Regions from separate parts of the Paenibacillus uliginis N3/975 genome, predicted to be linked through region 3. Evidence: riboswitches for the same ligand, from Rfam matches in the RefSeq annotation. Region 3 holds a riboswitch; each other region holds the start of a gene.

Region 1 (4,505 bases), 2.5 Mb from region 3:
GTGATGCCCTCGTACTAGTAGTATCGGACGAAACAGGTAAAGTTTCATTTGCCCTAAACGGAAACCTGTATCCAATTACGACTCATGAGCCTCAATAGAAATTACACTATCAAAGTACTGATTATATACTACGGCTACCTCAGGGAATAAAAATGGAAACGAGTTCGATTCGTATACGTAAATGATATGCCAGTCAACACTTAGCGTTGGCTGGCATATCATTTATTTATATAGCTGTAGGGTAGTATTGACAAAATTATCAATGATCCACATAATTATTATATGTTTATGTTTAAAAAGTACTGAATCTAGATTTTTTTGTCCTATTATTCCTATTTATGATGTATGATTAAAAGAAAGCTAGATTAGTACAATGGAGAGGGGAGTAATCACATGTATGTTATAGGTTCAGCCTGCATAGACGAGAAAGCGGGAGAATGCGTTGACGTATGTCCTGTTGATTGCATTGAAGAAGGAGAGGACCAGTTCTATATTGACCCGGATATTTGTATTTCTTGCGGTGCTTGTGAAGCGGCTTGTCCTGTGACAGCAGTATTTTATATCGATGATTTGCCAGAAGAAGAAAAGCCTTACTATGAGAAGGCTGTGGAATACTACAAAAACAAAAATTAAATCATACGAAAATAACACCCTTCCGAGCAGGTGCGGAGCAATCCGGTCACCATATTGGAAGGGTGTATTTGTCATGCATTTATGAAGAAGATTGAATAATGTGATGAGCCAGATTATCGTAAATGGAGCTGAGTAGATTCGGCTTAGTCGATTCCAGATCATCAGGAACAATTGGAATCTGGGTGAGTAGGGACGTATTCAGCTGGTTCGCCAGCTTTTCCCCGCCACCCTTGCCAAAGATATAATGCTTGGTGCCTGAAGGATCTTCATAATAAGACATGTTCTCCACAACGCCGAGAATACGGTGATTGGTCTGAAGGGCCATTAGTCCCGCACGCTCTGCAACGACTGTTGCTGTGGACTGTGGTGTAGTGACAATAATTTCAGAACATTCAGGTATCATCTGATGAACAGCCAGAGCGATATCACCTGTCCCAGGTGGGAGATCAATGAGCATATAGTCCAGTGGCCCCCACATCACATCATTCAAAAAACTGGACAGCATTCTTCCTAGTCTGGGTCCCCGCCACAGGACAGGGTCGTTACCTTTAACAAAAAATCCGGTTGATATGACTTGAACACCGTCACTTTCTATCGGTGTGGGCCGGCTATTCGTAGGTTCTGGCTTCTCATGTATTCCCATCATATCCGGTATACTGAAACCGTAAATATCTGCGTCAATGATTCCAACTTTCTTTCCGGCCTTCTGCAATGATAGAGCCAGATTCAGTGTAACGGTCGATTTTCCGACGCCGCCTTTTCCGCTGGCTACCGCTATAAATTGGACACCCGCTTTAATCAAAGGACTTACTGGAAAAGAACCCTGTGCCCCCCCTCTATTGGCAGGCTGTTGGCCAGAAGGTTTCATCTCCTGTGCTCGAACAGTTATGCTATGCTTCTCCTCGGCAGAAACTTGCTTGACCCTAATATGTATGTCTGTCATTCCCATTGTGCGCAATAGCCCTTCAATCTGTTTACAGCGTATTTCTGTTATGCCTTGCTCCTGTTCTAGCTCTGTGGTTATTAGAGTCATCGCTGCTTTGTCTTCTTTCAGCATGACATCACGGATTAATCCTATTTGAATCAAGGGAAGCTTCAATTCGGAGTCGAGTATCTTCGTCATTTCACGATCAAATACTTCTCTATTCATAAGTCACCTGTACAAAACTATGACAATGCGGATATCTGAAAGTTGATAAAGAGTTCTGGTAAGCCAACATTCGTAAGTCCCTCCTTAAAACTGATAATCAAGTTCAGTTTAAAGAAAGAGAAAGGGCTAGTCAACAAAGGTGTTCAGTATGCAGCGACAGTATATGACGGCAAAGATCTTCAGGCAGTGATCATTATATATCACTTTCAACTTGTGAAATATTTAGTAAACTGTAATAAATAAGAACAGGAAGTAGGTATCATAAACGGGTTCTCCATTGTACATTTTATTTATATTGCGTTGGGATTAATTATCCAAGCAGTTACATTACTTCCGAGAGTCCAACGAAAATACGAGCGATAAATAGAAAAACGGGTCAATCTGCTGTTAGTTGACATCACTGCAGGGCATGACGGGTGATTAGCGAGATTTGCAGAATAAAATTACAATTTTGTTACTGAATACGATTGACATATCACCTCAAAATATACTACATTATGATAGAGTTACAAAACTTTAATGAATTTGCCGAATTTCGTTTTGAAAACGGGGGAACCGATCTGGGTGAATTATTCTTGAAGTCAAGGGAATATAGGAGACCTTCAACCGAACCCTTAGCTAACTCCGTAGGCACCGAAGGGAGAAAGTGTATTTGAAGAAAGTCGTATTATCTTTACTAGGGTCTGCACTTATTTTTTCCTCTGGCGCCTTTACGGCATACGCTGATCAGACGAAGCTTCAGAGTGAAGTTACACAACTAGTAGGAACTCCTTATAAATGGGGAGGAGCAACTGTAAGCGGTTTCGACTGCTCCGGATTTATTTTGTACATATTTGATAAATATAATCTCGATTTGCCGCGAACTTCGGTATCACAAGCAGAAGCTGGTGTTCACGTGGATCAAGATGATCTTCGGTTGGGAGATTTGGTCTTCTTTAATACAAGTGGCCGCGGTATCTCGCATGCAGGAATCTATATTGGTAATGATGAGTTCGCTCATGCCTCCACTAGCAGAGGAGTAAGAATCAGCAAGCTCTCGGAATCCTACTATAAGAATCGTTATGTAACAGCGCGTCGTGTCATCAGTCAAGAAAATTATGTTCAGATGGTAGGCAGTATGAATTAATATTTCGCAACCAATAGAAGTCCGCGATGAATTCGCGGGCTTTTTGTTGTATGATGTTACTATATGTAGGTAAAGAGTGTTGATCTAATTGTATGAGATTCAACTGGGGGGTTGATTACGAAATGTCGTATTTGTTTACTAAAGAAATTAATGATTGGAACAGCTGGGGAGCTGTTTATCAATCCATCGAGGATTTTAGACCTCTGATTCAGGAGATATTTGTAAGGGAACGATTAATGGGAGCGGAAGATATCTCTCATCTAACACCGGGAACAAATGCCGTCTTCAAAGCAGGATCTTACGTGATCAAAATTTTTGCACCGACTTCGTCTGGAATGAATACGGATCAGGACTATAAAGCTGAACGGTCGGCGATGCAACGAGCGATTGACCAAGGCGTACGCACACCGAATATTGTAGCCGCGTCCAAAATTAATGATAAATATGAATTCAAGTATATCATTATGGATTTTATCGAAGGCCAAAGTGCTGGTGACGCCATAAATGGATTTACGGTTGAGCAAAAGCGTGATTTCGTAGGTAAGCTGCAGGAGGATATGGTAAAGTTGAACACGCTGCCTGACCAAGAAGTGAGTCGTGATGTGATCATTGAGAGAGCAATCCATAATGATCGCTGGAAGGTTGTGTCTCCTGAGTTAAGAAAACAGATTGAGCATTTTCTGAACCATCATGAGCTCGGTACCTGCATACATGTTCATGGAGATCTTACGGGTGACAATGTAATAATTGATTCGAAGGATCAAGTTTATATTATTGATTTTGCTGACAGCTCCGTTGCACCGATAGAATATGAGTATCCTGGGATTGTGTTTGAGTTGTTTCAAAGTGATGTAGAAACTGTCCATGAGTTTATAAAGTGTAGGAATCTGAAATACAGTGAGTTTATTGACCTGCTATTTGCGGGGACGATGCTGCATGACTTTGGTGCGAACTTTGTAAAATCCATTTATGAAAAACATACAGGCAAAGGTATCGGGGAAATGTCTAATATTTCTGAATTTAAGGAGTTGATTCATACCCATCTGATGCCTGACTTCAAGTGTACATAAGCTTAATGAACTCATTGAGGGGGAATAAAGCGTGTTTAAATTTTGGAAAGGCCGGGAGGGAAAGAATAACTCGGTTTCGGAGAGTTCTGCTGCGATCGGGAATAACATCCACGAAGAAACAGAAGAGCAAATCGTAGAACTAAAAGGAAGAAATATTCAACGATTCGTTGCGCCCGTGATTGGTTTGACGGTATTGGATCTGGCGGAGAAAAATGAAGTGGACTGGAATTCTTTTTGCAAAAGAGGGACATGTGCCCGCTGCCGATGTCATGTCAGTGAAGGGTTGGAATATCTATCCCCTCCAAATGAAGCGGAGGAGAAGCGGCTTGATCCAGAGGAGATTGATGAGGGATACCGTCTGGGCTGCCAGACAAAACTGGAGAAAATAGGTGCCATATCCATTAAACATGCACCTTATTTTTAATAGATCATTATTCAATTACAGCCGGAGCCTGAGTAACAGGGCATCCGGTTTTTTTGTATAAACTTCGTGCGGTCTGTCTTCTTTGAAGTGCAGTTGAAATAA
Region 2 (4,505 bases), 1.0 Mb from region 3:
TCCGTCACCGTCATTTCCACGATCCGGTAGTCCTTGGACAGTTCAATATAATCCAGAAGGTTCGGCGTAACAAGCTGATGTGCAACTCTTATTCCCATATCTCTCTCCGGAAAAATTACCCGGTCAACACCCAGCTTTTCCAATGCCCGGCCGTGCAATACGGATATTGCCTTGGCAACGACGGTGGCTACACCTGACTCCTTCAGAAGAATTGCCGCCAAAATACTCGTCTGGATCTCGTCACCAATTGCTACAATGCCGCAATCAAAGTTCCGTATTCCGAGTGACTTAAGTACTTCTTCATCCGTCGCATCGGCAACCACGGTATGGGTGAGGAACTCACTCATATCCTCGACCACTTCTTCATCCCGGTCGATCCCGAGTACCTCGTAACCTAAATCCATCAGTTCAAGCGCCAGACTTGATCCGAATCGTCCGAGCCCTATTACCACAAACTGCTTTGGTTTCATTTCTCAGCCAATCTCCTTATCCAATAATCATTTTTCCTTCTGGATGACGATACAATTCCTTACCCTTTTTAGGGCCTAATGCATATGCAAGCGTTAGAGGCCCAAGTCGTCCCGCAAACATCGTAATGCTAATCAGAAGTTTTCCGAACAATGACAAGTGCGGTGTCAATCCCATCGACAGCCCCACTGTGCCAAACGCGGATGTTGCCTCGAACAGTATAGAGAGAAAGCTGCTGTCTTCTGTCGTTGAAAGAATCATGGCTACGGTGATTACCAGCAGCAGAGCAAGCAGCGTAATGGTCAGCGCTTTAAGAACCCGTTCCTGAACCAACCGGTACCGGAACAGTACAATCTCATCTTTGCCCCGCATCATAGCAATGACAGCAGCGATCATCATCGTAAATGTCGTCGTTTTAATCCCGCCCCCCGTTGATCCCGGGGAAGCTCCTATAAACATCAGAATAACTATGAAAAACTGTGAAGCCTGACGTAAACCGGTTATATCGAGTGTATTGGCTCCTGCCGTTCTCGGTGTGACCGATTGAAAGAAGGAGCCAAGAATTTTCCCACCCCAATTCAGCGATCCTAATGTTTTCGGATTCGTGAATTCAAATATGAATATGACAACTGCCCCTATCAAAATAAGCGCGCCTGTCATGGACAAAACCACCTTGGAATGCAGTGACAGCTTCCGGCTTTTTTTATAATCAACTAGATCAGCCATGACGATAAATCCAATTCCTCCGGATACGATCAAGAACATAACTACAAAATTGACTAATGGATCGTACACGTACCCGGTCAAACTTCTGAATTCACCGAACAGGTCAAATCCCGCATTGTTAAACATCGTTACCGCATGAAATATTCCATAGTACAAAGCTTTCCCAAAAGGCATATCAAATGCCCAGCGAAGGGTCAACAGCAGCGCACCACAAGCTTCAATCACCAAGGAATACAGCAGAACCCTGCGGATCAGTCGAACGATACCCTCCATCGATGACTGATTCATCGCTTCCTGCAGGATAAGACGATCTTTTAATGAAATACGGCGCTTTAATACAAGCGCAAACAGCGTGGCCATGGTCATGAAACCCAAACCACCTATCTGTATCAGGAGCATGATGACTACCTGTCCGAAGGAACTGAAGAATGTTCCTGTATCCACCACCACAAGACCGGTAACACAGGTCGCGGATGTCGCAGTGAATAAGGCATCCATAAAGTTCAGCGGTTCCCCTGTCGTGTTGGAAATCGGCAGCATTAGGAGCAAGGTTCCAATCGTGATAATTCCTCCGAACCCCATGACAAGAATCTGCGGCGGCGACAAGCGGAGCCAAAATAATTTGGAAGTCAACATATTCACCTCTTCAAAAAAGTCAAAGAAAAAAAGACACTGGAAATCCAATGCCTTACGCGTTTGGGTTCCTGTGCTGCAGCCTACGAGGTTAGCTGACGGATTCGGGCATATCACAGGTCGCCCTATTCCCTGCTATACAGCAAAGAAATTCACCCCAATTAAATGGTTCCCCCATTTTCGTTACGAAATTCGGCTGATCTATCTATTCAATTAACATGATGTGATTATAACGCAATACCCTTAGGAACCCAAAGCCGCTTTTAGCGTAAATTAACTTAAAAAAGAACGAAATTGGGCATATTCAAGAGTAGTAGCACATGGTTTTCTGAGGTTTTCGAAATCTTTCCTTCGTTTTCATCGTATCTTTCATAATTTTGAATGGGATAAGCCGTTTGCAGCTTACATATCTATGTTATATTGGCTTTATGTCTCCATGAAAGAAACGTCTCGAACGGTTTCTAACCCCTATTACCAAGGAGGAATGACATGAATAAAGCAGGACAGCCCCTTAAACTTCAGTCGAACAAAAAACCTTTAATGGTGCTCGGGGCAATCGGCCTGATTCTGTTTCTAATTTTTCAGGTATTTCCGTCTACTGCCTCTGACACGCTAGAGGTAAAAGCTCCCGAGATGATAACCAAAGGGGCAGCAGCAGAGGCCGCTGAACGCTTCGTAGAGGAACAGCTGCAGTACAACATCGCACCAGGTAAAGAACCTCTCGTTACATACCAATCCCGATCCGATGTATACGGGTATCTATCCAAAGAAAAGTTGCTGACCGAATATAACAAAAAGTTCGAAAGCAAATATCCTTATGATGTTTATCGCGTAAGGTTTGATCAAAATGATGGGACATCCTTAAATGTGGATGTACATATGCAGAACGCGGGTATCGCCGGTTTTTCCTATGATATGGCCGGCTCCAGTTACAAAGGGGCCATGCTGCAGATGGGCGGCGTACGAACGCAGATGCTCCTGATGATCGAAGGCGGCATATCGCTAGCCGAGAAAGAGGCGCTTGCTGCACCTTGGCTTCACCGAGCAGGTTATGATACGTCCAAGCTTGAACGAATTACTGGCGAAGGGGAACCTGGTCTGAAATATGAGGACCCGGAAACTAAGATCGGAGACTCCCGTCTTCGGCTGAACTTCTCCTTTGAAGACCGCCAACTGCGTTCGTACGAGCCTGTATTTTCCGTTCCTAGTGCTCACACCGCCTATGTGGAGAAGCAGACGCTTAACGCCACCTTGCTTACATTGCTGGGCTACGGATTGTTTACACTGGTTTTGGGCGTTCTGGCAATCGTCTACAGCGTAAAAACCAAAGCTCATACTTCTTTTAAAAGGGGTATTTTCCTTGCTTTACTGTTGTTTGTTATTCAAATGCTGAACACTTATAACCTGCTGCCAGTCTTTAAAGCTGACGGAATGAGCGATGCCAGCATTAAAGGTATCATGATCTTTTATGTGGGCTACTCCCTCGTATTCTCAGCCCTGCTCTACTTCTCACTCGTCGGAGGGAACGGATTGTGGCGTAAGGAAGACGGATTAAATCCATGGCCGCGCGCCAAAGAACCCGGTTATGGCGTATACGTGCTGGAAAGCATGAAACTCGGGTATTTGTGGGCTTGCATTCTGCTCGGTGTACAGTCCCTGATCTTTATCGCGCTGGGTCTTACACTCAATACCTGGTCTACAACAGATGCCTCGCAATCGCCTTTTAACATGTTGTACCCATGGCTATTTCCGTTGATGGCCTGGTTTGCAGGTATATCGGAAGAGGCTGTCTACCGTCTGTTCGGTATTAAAATGGTTAAAAAAATCGTCCGCAACACGTTCGTGGCCAGCCTCATCACCTCGATCATCTGGGCCCTCGGCCACACTTTGTATCCGATCTATCCGGTCATCTCAAGACCGATTGAGCTGGTCATCATCGGACTTCTGTTCAGCTTCATCTTCTTGCGCTACGGATACATGGCCGCCGTATTCGCGCATGTAGTGTTCAACAGCATTCTGATGGGCTTCAGTCTCATGATGATGAACGATCCGGTTAACTTGTGGATGGGGATCTTCTACATTATTTTGCCGGCCATCGTCGGTTACGTAATCTACAAATTCAATACATTAAAAAAAGAAACGGCTTATCCGTCCATATAGGACGGAGGCCGTTTCTCCTTTTCCACAAATATATTACGACTCCTCATCACGCAGTGCACTTAAAATCTCCTTAGCGAGTTTATCGCCTATAGACAAAGGCCGGAAGTCATCAATACTGGCCTCTTTAATCTTTTTAACAGATCCAAAATGCTTCAGGAGCATCTTACGCCGTTTCTCTCCGATTCCCGGAATCGCATCCAGCTTAGAGGTAACCATCGATTTCCCCCGCTGGTCACGGTGGAAAGATATCGCGAAACGGTGAACCTCATCCTGTATACGCTGGAGCAAATAAAACTCCTGACTGTCACGAGGCAGCGACACAGGCTCTGGCGGATCACCCACCATCAGTTGCGCCGTCTTATGCTTAGCATCCTTAACAAGTCCGCAGACCGGAATGAACAGACCCAGCTCATTCTCCAGCACATCCACGGCTGCAGAAATTTGGCCCTTACCTCCATCCACTACGATCAAATCGGGCATAGGCAGATTTTCCTTAAGCACCCGTTCATAGCGCCTCC
Region 3 (4,505 bases):
CGGTGTCGTTACATAGTAAGGCAGATTGGCTACGACGCTGACCTTAGACACTCCGCTGAAATAATTGCGGAACAGCTCATGTAAGTCCACCTTAAGCACGTCCCCGTGGTGCACGCTTACATTGGGATACGGCTCAAGTACCTCTTGTAATATCGGAATAAGCCGCTGATCAATCTCCACGGCTGTAACTCTGTTTGCTGTCTGTGCCAGCTTCTCCGTTAAAGCTCCAATGCCGGGACCGATCTCCAGTGCGCCTTTTTCCTTATCCAGATCAGCGGCCTCTACAATTTTGAACAGTATATTTTGATCGATGAGAAAGTTTTGTCCAAGACTCTTCTTAAACGAGAAGCCATGACGCTGTATAATCTCCTTCGTTCTTCTCGGGGTTGAAATATCATCAATCCGTGTCATAGCTCTGTACCTCCCTCTTCCAGCTGAGCGAGCGCTGCTGCGAATTCTTCACGTGATATTTGAAACATGGCCAGCCGTTTATGAAACTGTTTGCCGTTACAATATCCAATGCCGAGCAGGTTGCCCATCGCCATCCGTCTCGCTGCAGCCTGCGGATGCACAATCAGCCCAGCCTCAATCAGGTCATCCAGCCCAATAAGGCTTTCCGATCCTTCAAATGACGTATGCAATCGTTCCAGCGCATGGCGAATCGCCTCCGGCGAGGCATTCTCCACCCCGATGTCTCCTTTTCGCGTTGCATCGGCTTCCGGAATGAAGGCATGCTTGCAGCCAGGGACCTTAGTGTCGATAATCTTACGGATCCGCTCTCCGGCATGGTCCGGATCGGTTAAAATAATGATTCCGCGCCGTTCTTGCGCCAATGCAATTCGTTTCAGTGTGTGGCTGTTAATGGCCGATCCTCCGGTTTCAATCGTGTCTGCTTCAACAGCCCGCTTCACAGCCACTGTATCGTCCCGGCCCTCCACGACAATGACTTCTTTGATCATTCCCTGTTTCTTCCTTCCCAAAACAAAAGAAGAGGATGATTCATCCTCTTCTTAGCATCACATTAATATTAATTAAATAGTATAGCATTAGCATGGCAATGTAAAACGGAATTCATGCGTTAATTAAGCTCTGGTTTCACAGGGCCAATCACATAAACGGTATGCCCGCTTTTACGCCCAAAATTGTATGCCGCTTTTAAAGAATCAAAATAGACATCAATTTTGTTGCCTTTAATGGCACCACCAGTATCTTCTGCACGGCGGAAGCCTACGCCCTCAATATATACCCACCAACCGATTGGAACCACACTCGGGTCCACCGCAATCGTACGTCCTTCCGTTACGCGTGTACCGGAAGCTGTGCGGGTACCGATGCCTTTCTGTTCGGCGGAATAAGCTGTCATAGAAACATTGTTTAGTACTTTTTTATATTCGAAGTCAACTCCGGCTCTGGAAACCACATTGTTAACTTTAACTTTTGCGGATGCCGCCTTAACTGCTGGCTTTTCTGGACTCGATTCCTTGGCTGCCGTTCTCACGGTAGCATTTGCAGTCGTGGTTCTGTCAGCAGACGCAGTTTCAATAACAGGTGCTTCAGGCACTACTACTTTTTTCGTGCCAACTGCAATAATTTTATCCTTCGTCTTACGCTGTATCTCTTTGTTTATCACATTTTTTGAAACAAGCTTTCCGTCCTCGTAGACTTTCTCGATATGGTTAACCACGATGCCCGGCTTACCACTTTGAATCACCCGGTTATCGCCCTTCACAAGAGAAGGATCTGCCGTTTTGATGACACGGAAAGAGCGGTTTTCAGTTTGCTTAACCGTTTGTTTCGTGACGCGAACGACGCGAATGTCTGCTTTTTCAATAATTTTCGTTTCCAGGGAAGGCTTTACTGTATCTTCGCCCTTGATTGAAATGCCTGTTTCCTTAAGCACATTTCCAACCGTATCTTGGGTAGTAAATATTGTGTTTACTTTACCGTCTGCAGTCACTTTTACAGGTACTGCGAGTTTAATAAATACACGGTCTCCATCCTGGAGCACACCGTTTAACGGCATGGAAACCTCATCCTGCGGTTTCAGGGAGATGGCCTGCTCATCCAGCACTTCATGAAGCATAGCCTCTCGGGTTTCCACTGTGGTGACACGTCCGTCAACCACAAGGTGAATTTCTTTGCCCGCCTGATTGTGAACAATCAGAAGTACGAGCACTGTAATTGCGATGGCGCCAATGGCGGCCAGCATTAGGTGACGCAAATTCTCATGCTTCCATCGTAATGCGTAAGACATGCTGGATGATTGTGATTCATGGGTCTCTTCTGGTTGAATAACGCCCACTATGTCATCCTCCTTCATAGTCCCGCCGTCTAGGTAACGCATGATTGCATTTGACGTGACTATAGCAAATTGTCTCACAGGGTGCCCTGCTATCTATCTACACCCTGCGTTAATCCCCGTCTTCCCGTCCATACGATCGTCACCTCCTGTTTACCAAAAGTATGACGATACTGTCTCCAATATTCTAAAATAAAAGAAAGCCAAAGAAAGAGTTATAGAGACTCTTTCGTGGCTTCCTGATGTCTAGAATCTGGAAAATAGCATGCACGAGTTTGCCTCTCTTACTTACGCTTACGGAGTTAGCTGTCGGGTTCGGACGTAAGAGAGACGCCCTATCTCAAGTCACCCGCTCATGGCGGCTGCCTTCAAATTCACCCCAAAGACCCAAAAAGAAATCAAATACAGTGGAGCGCAGCATGATTGCCAGCTATTCCTGTATCGGTTCCCCCGTTCTCCGAATATCGGAGATTAAGCGAGACGGTTCATAAAATATTCGGCTGTTCGTTTTCCGATCAGCTTCTTATCACTGAAAAGATGATATCCTGTTTCTATGCAGGTTGTAAAGCAACAATCAACCACATTTTTTCAGATAAAAGGTTAAAATATTGTAATATCGTCGCCTTTTTCGGTTAAAAAACTTTAATTGGTCGTTAATGCTCTGTTTTTCATCGCATTTGCTCTCGATTTCATTTAATACCAAATCGTTCCAGAGCATTTTTGGTCGTAATTGAACCTAATTCTTCCAGAGACAGGCCCCTAATCTCAGCCGCTGCCTCGGCCACTAATTTCACATGAGCAGACTCATTACGCTTCCCCCGAAACGGATGAGGCGTTAAATAAGGGGAGTCGGTTTCGATGAGCAGTCGGTCCATCGGGACCTGTGCTAAGACCTCTTTTGGCTGTCTCGCATTTTTGAACGTTATCGGCCCGCCGAAAGAAATATGGAAACCCATATTTAGGCACTGCTTGGCCGTTTCCCAGCTGCCAGAAAAGGAGTGCATCACTCCACCGACCTCTGACGCCTTCTCTTCTTTCAAAATCTTCACGATATCCTCATGTGCATCCCGGTTATGAATAACAATCGGCATGTTCAATTCCCGTGCTAAACCAATCTGCCTACGCAGCACCTCATGCTGAACTTCCTTGGGAGAGGTGTCCCAATGGTAATCCAGGCCGATTTCACCGATAGCCACTACTTTCTCATGACTGCAAAGAGTAGCGATCCATTCCAAATCTCCGTCCTTCATCGTGATCGCATCTACGGGATGCCAACCCACTGCCGCATAAATAAAATCATAAGTTTCCGCCAATTTCATGGTCGAAGGAATCGTTTCCCGGTTAAAGCCGATGTTGATCATTCGGGTTACACCGGCTTCCAAGGCGCGGTTGATAACCTCCTCACGATCTTCGTGGAACTCGGGAGCATCCAGATGTGTATGTGTGTCGAATAACATAAATAAACAATCTCCTTTCTTGTCGCAGACCAGCACAGTAATAACCGCCGGTTCTAGCTGTTCAATACTTTACTTATATCTATTTTATCTAACTTGTCCAAACACGCTTTTGACATCCTCCGGCAAGGTATTCAAAACGTTCCTCACCTTTTCCTCAGGAAAGTATAGACGGTATCGCCCGCGGTGAATCCCGCTAATAGAGCGCACTATATCAGATACTTCGGATATTTCACGCACATGTTCATGTCTGTCCAGCAACAAAATCTGTTTATCGCTCTCAGGCGATCCGGAATGAAATTCATCATAAGGAAGATCGGTCGGATAATCAATCTCGAAATCATAATCCGGGTGGAGTCCCGCATCACGAAACGCCTGGCGGATTCCGTCGACGGTCTCTCTATCTATGGTGTCGATTTCTACATATTTATAGAGCCTACGATGCATAAACCGACCACATAAATCACTCAGAAGCTCATCCTTCTCAGCCGTCCACTGCAAAAAGGTTGTCTGAATCAACGCTTCATCCAGACGCAAATATTGGCTCACCGTCGTATTTCCCTCAAATAAAGCTGGTAACGGCTCTACCATAAAACTGAAATCATAACCTTCGCGGTATAGTTCCTTCGCTCTCCTGAAGATTTGCCTCAGTATAATCTCCGAACTTCGGGTCACCGGATGAAAATAAACCTGCCAGTACATCTGATACCTAGACATCAAATAATCTTCCACCGCGTGCATTCCTGATTCTT

The links. Region 3 has a riboswitch for cyclic di-AMP ahead of B9N86_RS29200 (resuscitation-promoting factor). Riboswitches for the same ligand answer to the same signal wherever they lie in the genome.
Region 1: it holds a riboswitch for cyclic di-AMP, as region 3 does, so the genes downstream of both, B9N86_RS10920 (C40 family peptidase) here and B9N86_RS29200 (resuscitation-promoting factor) in region 3, are expected to answer to the same signal.
Region 2: it holds a riboswitch for cyclic di-AMP, as region 3 does, so the genes downstream of both, B9N86_RS03970 (TrkH family potassium uptake protein) here and B9N86_RS29200 (resuscitation-promoting factor) in region 3, are expected to answer to the same signal.

The regions. Positions count from the first base shown of each region.
Region 1 covers NZ_LT840184.1:2,297,810-2,302,314, forward strand. The annotation lists partial or broken gene cdaS (sporulation-specific diadenylate cyclase CdaS) at 1-98, shown strand, start outside; gene B9N86_RS10910 (ferredoxin family protein) at 394-633, shown strand; gene B9N86_RS10915 (Mrp/NBP35 family ATP-binding protein) at 713-1,783, opposite strand; cyclic di-AMP (ydaO/yuaA leader) riboswitch at 2,300-2,431, shown strand; gene B9N86_RS10920 (C40 family peptidase) at 2,436-2,909, shown strand; gene B9N86_RS10925 (phosphotransferase family protein) at 3,002-3,979, shown strand; gene B9N86_RS10930 (2Fe-2S iron-sulfur cluster-binding protein) at 4,011-4,403, shown strand.
Region 2 covers NZ_LT840184.1:849,618-854,122, reverse strand. The annotation lists gene B9N86_RS03975 (potassium channel family protein) at 1-470, opposite strand, end outside; gene B9N86_RS03970 (TrkH family potassium uptake protein) at 487-1,830, opposite strand; cyclic di-AMP (ydaO/yuaA leader) riboswitch at 1,893-2,035, opposite strand; gene B9N86_RS03965 (CPBP family intramembrane glutamic endopeptidase) at 2,317-3,987, shown strand; gene uvrC (excinuclease ABC subunit UvrC) at 4,021-4,505, opposite strand, start outside.
Region 3 covers NZ_LT840184.1:6,281,701-6,286,205, forward strand. The annotation lists gene rsmA (16S rRNA (adenine(1518)-N(6)/adenine(1519)-N(6))-dimethyltransferase RsmA) at 1-411, opposite strand, end outside; gene rnmV (ribonuclease M5) at 408-959, opposite strand; gene B9N86_RS29200 (resuscitation-promoting factor) at 1,079-2,302, opposite strand; cyclic di-AMP (ydaO/yuaA leader) riboswitch at 2,576-2,787, opposite strand; gene B9N86_RS29210 (TatD family hydrolase) at 2,989-3,756, opposite strand; gene B9N86_RS29215 (HD domain-containing protein) at 3,841-4,505, opposite strand, start outside.